Linked DNA regions of Beijerinckia sp. 28-YEA-48. The protein of the gene in region 1 binds, or shares a complex with, the protein of each later gene. Links are inferred from orthologs where the notes say so. Each region holds a gene or a part of one and is shown on either strand. Other genes may lie near its edges.

Evidence for each region.
Region 2: the proteins of cyoD (region 1) and ctaD are in contact, whole or in part, in a solved structure (PDB 7CUB), measured with the Escherichia coli proteins. The link is inferred for Beijerinckia sp. 28-YEA-48 from one-to-one orthologs.

What each region holds. Positions count from the first base shown.
Region 1 is NZ_FNSI01000001.1:1,003,735-1,006,617, forward strand. What follows is about bases 1-2,878. They hold cyoD (cytochrome o ubiquinol oxidase subunit IV), read left to right. Parts: upstream 1-1,170; coding sequence 1,171-1,587; downstream 1,588-2,878. Other genes in these bases: BLW50_RS04770 (hypothetical protein), read right to left, coding at 1,665-2,267; BLW50_RS04775 (DUF3311 domain-containing protein), read left to right, coding at 2,659-2,847; BLW50_RS04780 (monocarboxylate uptake permease MctP), read left to right, coding at 2,837-2,878. In the rest of the region: more of BLW50_RS04780, read left to right, coding at 2,879-2,883. UniProt on the Escherichia coli protein: Cytochrome bo(3) ubiquinol terminal oxidase is the component of the aerobic respiratory chain of E.coli that predominates when cells are grown at high aeration.
Region 2 is NZ_FNSI01000001.1:4,297,680-4,300,518, reverse strand. It holds ctaD (cytochrome c oxidase subunit I), read left to right. Parts: upstream 1-504; coding sequence 505-2,175; downstream 2,176-2,839. Other genes in the region: BLW50_RS20160 (heme o synthase), read left to right, coding at 2,242-2,839; coxB (cytochrome c oxidase subunit II), read left to right, coding at 1-458. UniProt on the Escherichia coli protein: Cytochrome bo(3) ubiquinol oxidase is the terminal enzyme in the aerobic respiratory chain of E.coli that predominates when cells are grown at high aeration.

The sequences.
Region 1 (2,883 bases):
GCTGCTTGTGGCCGCCGGCGGCGCCGGGCTCATTCTGTGTGGGATTCTCTGTCAGATCGGCCAGCTCGTTTACTCGATCAAGCATCGCGCCGCCTTGCGCGACACCACCGGCGATCCTTGGGACGGGCGAACCCTGGAATGGATCACGGCTTCGCCGCCGCCGGCCTATAATTTCGCGGTGCTGCCCAATGTGTTTGGGGAAGAGGCCTATTGGGGGATCAAGCAGATCGCGCTTGCGCAGCATCAGCTGACCGATCTGCCTGATTACGCGGATATCGAATTGCCGCGCAACAGTCCGACGGGCTTTGTGGCGTCATTCTTCGCTGTCGTGACGGGCTTCGCTTTTATCTGGCACATCTGGTGGATGGTTCTGGCAGGTCTTTTCGGAGCTTTTGCCGTCTTTGTCGTCTTCGCCTGGCGCGACCGTTCCGAATATGAACTGCCGGCCGCGGAGGTGGCTCGGATCGATCATGAGCGGCGTCAGGCGCGCATTGCTTTGGTCGAAGGCCGTGAACCGGGCATTACCGCCATCGCGCCTGCGCGCGAGATCGACCACGATCCCAATCAACTGGGCCTGTGGCCGGGGGCCAACGAGGAGTTCAAGGGGCCGGCCTCCAAGCGGATCATCAGTGCCTATGGCTTCTGGATCTTTCTGCTCTCCGATTTCGTCATGTTCTCGGGATTCTATGCGGCCTATGCCGTCCTGTCGCACGCGACCGCTGGAGGGCCTGGCCCCCAGGATCTGTTTGATCTGAACACGGTGGCGCTCGAAACAGCCTTCCTCTTGCTGTCGAGTTTTGCCTGCGGCATGGCGACGATCGCCAGCAACGTCCGCAATATGCTTTGGACACAGATCTTCTATCTGATCACCGGCTTGCTGGGCGCCGGCTTCCTCTATCTCGAACTGCGCGAATTCGCCCATATGCTGGCGGCAGGCCACGGGCCCAGCAGCAGTGCGTTCCTGTCGTCGTTCTTCGCGCTCGTCGGGCTGCACGGCGCCCATGTGACGGTGGGCTTGTTGTGGCTGGGGACGATGATGGCGCAGTTCTGGGCCAAGGGTTTTAGGCCCGACATCATGCGGCGCGGGCTGAGCTTTGCTTTGTTCTGGCACGCGCTCGATATCATCTGGGTTGGCATTTTCACCAATGTCTATCTTCTGGGAACAAGCCCATGAGCAACCATCATCACAACCACACCGATTGGCACACGGATACCGCGCCTGGCGATCAGGAAGGCGACCATCACGATATCGCGGGCGCCGTCCGCAATTATCTGATCGGCTTCGTCTTGGCGGCTGCCCTGACGGCCGGTTCATTCTGGGTCGCGAGCGGAACGAGCTTTATTTACACGCCTGGCGTGCCGATGGCGCTGGCGGCGCTCGCCATCGGCCAGATGGGCGTGCATCTGGCGTTCTTCCTGCACATCACGACCGGCCCCGACAACACCAACAATGTCATCGCGCTCGCCTTCGGCGTTCTCATTGTCGGCATCGTCATCGCTGGATCCCTGTGGATCATGTATCACCTCAACGCCAACATGATGGTGCCGGGCAATCTCATGGATATGCGCATGCAGCCGGGGCTGTAAGCTCAGTGAAATACGACTAAGACGGGTTGAAGCGAGGAGCCAGGCAAAATCGCATTTCTTTCGAAACGGGATTTGCCCTAGCAACCGCGGCAAATGTCCTGGATCTTTTTGAGGGTCTGGTTGCCACCATTGATCAGCTTCTGATAGGAGCGCTCTTCTTCGTCGCGGCTGGCGCTGTGGGGTTCGGGCTGCTGCATGACTGGCAGGGCATTGACGGTGAAGATGCGAACGCCGGCCTTTTGCGCATCGGTTTCGAAATTCTTGAACGGCTGAGAAACCCTCCAGCCATCGGCTTCCTGGGTCGTATTGAAGGCGACCAAAAAGAACGTTGTCGGTGGCACGCCGTCTATGGCGCTGGGGCTGGTGTCGTGGGAGACAAGCCGGCCATTGAAAGCTGGCAGGCTCTCGGTCAGCTTGGTGGTTAGGGCAGGGACGAGGGTTGCGTCTGTCGTCGACGTCATCTCGACCGCAGCATAGGTGCTGATGGCGATATCGGAACGGTTCGCGCGCCGTTCACCGGGAACGTGCAGGCCATGTGGACCATGGACGCCATGGATCCCGCTGTGGAACCCGCCGCCTCCGCCAAAGCCACCGCCCATATGGCCGCCTCCCCGAGCACTCGCCAGCGCTGGCCAGAGGGCGAGGGGGATGAGGAGAAAAAGCGAAACAGGTCTCAACACGATCATTCTCCCGGCTGCCCGCGGCCCGAAGCCGGAGGAGCTATCACGGGATTGGAGCAACACTACGAACGGTCCTCGAAAGATTGGGGGAGAACTCACAGCGAGCGGAGGGCACCATCTTCGTTTGCGCTTGGATGGCACCGCCCGCTGACTGGCCGCAAATGCTTCCTCCGGCTGAACAATCCGAGGTGGTTTAGACGGGAACGATCATTGCGCTGGTAGCATGGCTCGTCTTCTCTTTGCGCCTTTGCGGGAGCCAGCGAACAGGAGCAGAATATTGTCATTGATGTCGTGATGGGACGCAACAATTGCGTTAGCGCGTTTGAATTATCAGCTGGCGATTGTTCCGCTGGGTCGCGTGAAACGGTCGCCGCTTATTCGGGAGGTCGCGATGCCAAACGGGTCTGTCCGCTGGCTGCTTATTCTTCCTTACATCGGACTGTTGTGGGTGCCTTTCTATAACAGGCACGATCCGGTGTTGTTCGGCTTTCCATTTTTCTATTGGTACCAACTGGCCTGGGTTCCGCTCTCGGCGCTCCTGACGTGGATCGTCTATAGGAGCATGCCCCATGACGACTGAAGTCGACACCACCGCACTTGCGGTCTTCACCTTCTT
Region 2 (2,839 bases), 3.3 Mb from region 1 along the record:
TCACCGGCAACGCGTCCTGGGCCTGGACCTACTCCTATCCGAAGGATGAAGGCGGCGGTTTCGAGTTCCAGTCGCGCCTGCTCGATCAGGACACGCTCGCCCCCGGCAAGCTGCGCCTCCTCGACGTCGACAATGAAGCGGTCGTTCCGGTCAACAAGATCATCCGCATGCAGGTCACCGCTGATGTGGTCGGCATCATTCATTCGTTCGTCGTTCCCGCCTTCGGCGTGCGTATCGACGCGGTGCCCGGTCGTCTGAACGAGACCTGGTTCAAGGCCGAGAAGGAAGGCATCTACTACGGTCAGTGCTCCAAGCTCTGCGGCAAGGACCACGCCTATATGCCGATCGTGTTCCGCGTGGTCAGCGAAGAGGCTTACAAGACCTGGCTTGCCGAAGGTCAGAAGAAATTCGCAGAAGTTGAATCTCCGGTCCGCCTCGCGGCGGCCGTGGGTAACTGATCGCGCCACAGCTTGATGTAGTCGAAGGTTTTCAAGGAATACGAACATGGCAACTCACGCAGCCACCCACGACGACCATCATGACGATGCGCACCCGCTGCCGACAGGCTGGCGGCGCTGGTTGTATTCGACCAACCATAAAGACATCGGCACGCTCTATCTGATCTTCGCGATCTTCGCCGGCCTCATCGGTACGGCGCTGTCTATCGCCATGCGTGCCGAACTCGCGGGCACTGGCGTCCACATCTTCCCGTGGATTTCCAAGATGCTGACGGGCGACGGTTCGCTCGATCACGCCAAGCATCTCTACAACGTGTTCATCACCGGCCACGGCGTCATCATGATCTTCTTCATGGTCATGCCGGCGCTGATCGGCGGCTTCGGTAACTGGTTCGTGCCGCTGATGATCGGCGCGCCCGACATGGCCTTCCCGCGGATGAACAACATCTCGTTCTGGCTGCTGCCGGCGTCGTTCTCGCTGCTCCTGATCTCGATGTTCGTCGATGGTCCGCCGGGCATGCACGGTTTCGGCGGTGGCTGGGTGATGTATCCGCCGCTGTCGTCCAATGCTGGTCACCCCGGCCCGGCGATGGATTTCGTCATTCTGTCGCTGCATTTGGCTGGCGCGTCCTCGATCCTCGGCGCCATCAACTTCATCACCACCATCTTCAACATGCGCGCGCCGGGCATGACCCTGCACCGCATGCCGCTGTTTGCCTGGTCGGTGCTGATCACGGCCTTCCTGCTGGTTCTGTCCCTGCCGGTTCTCGCCGGTGGCATCACCATGCTGCTGACCGATCGTAACTTCGGCACCACCTTCTTCAATCCGGAAGGCGGCGGCGACCCGATCCTGTTCCAGCATCTGTTCTGGTTCTTCGGTCACCCGGAAGTGTACATCCTGATTCTGCCCGGCTTCGGCATCGTCAGCCACATCGTCTCGACCTTCTCGCGGAAGCCGATCTTCGGCTACCTCGGCATGGCCTATGCGATGGTCGCCATCGGCTTCGTCGGCTTCGTCGTGTGGGCTCACCACATGTACACGGTCGGCCTGTCGCTCAACACGCAGCGTTACTTCGTGTTCGCGACCATGGTCATCGCGGTTCCGACGGGCGTGAAGATCTTCTCGTGGATCGCCACCATGTGGGGCGGCTCCATCACCTTCCGTCTGCCGATGATCTGGGCGATCGGCTTCATCTTCCTGTTCACGGTCGGTGGCGTCACCGGCGTCGTGCTGGCCAATGCCGGTATCGACCGTCAGTTGCACGAAACCTATTATGTCGTCGCGCACTTCCACTACGTGCTGTCGCTGGGCGCCGTGTTCTCGATCTTCGCCGCGTTCTACTACTGGTTCCCGAAAATGTCGGGCTACATGTACAACGAGACGCTCGGCAAGATTCACTTCTGGATGATGTTCATCGGCGTCAACCTGACGTTCTTCCCGCAGCATTTCCTCGGCCTCGCCGGCATGCCGCGTCGTTACGTCGACTACCCGGATGCGTTCCTGCTGTGGAATGAGGTGTCGTCCTACGGCTCCTACATTTCCGGTCTGAGCGTGCTGCTGTTCCTCTACATCGTCTGGCAGACGTTCGCGCGTAAGATCCCCGCCGGTGCCAATCCGTGGGGCGAAGGCGCCACCACGCTGGAATGGACGCTGCCGTCGCCGCCGCCGTTCCATCAGTATGAGACGTTGCCGCGTATCACCGGCTCGGACCACTAATAAGTCGGCCCCCCTTGGGCCGACCTCCTTTAGGCAAAGCGCCATTGCGCGCAGCAGGTTGAGTAAATGAGTCTCGTCAGCGACCAGAACGGTTTCGATCCTGCGCTCGTGTCGCTGGCGGGCCCGGGCGACTATTTCGCGCTGCTCAAGCCGCGCGTCATGTCACTGGTCGTCTTCACGGCGCTCGCTGGCCTGCTGATCGCTCCGGTCAAGATCAATCCGGTGCTGGGCTTCACCGCGCTTCTCGCCATCGCCATCGGCGCTGGCGCCTCGGGCGCGTTGAACATGTGGTACGACGCCGATATCGACGCGGTGATGAGCCGCACGAAAACCCGGCCGATCCCCTCGGGCCGGGTGCAGCCGGGCGAAGCCCTGGCGTTCGGTCTCATCCTGTCGGCGTTCTCGGTCGTTCTGCTCGGCATCGCCACCAACTGGCTGGCGGCGAGCCTGCTCGCCTTCACCATCTTCTTTTATGCCGTCATCTATTCGATGTGGCTGAAGCGTTCGACGCCGCAGAACATCGTCATTGGCGGCGCCGCCGGTGCTTTTCCGCCGGTTGTCGCCTATGCGGCCGCCACGGGCAGCGTCAGCCTGTCGAGCGTTCTTCTCTTCGCCATCATCTTCATCTGGACGCCGCCGCATTTCTGGGCGTTGGCGCTGGTCA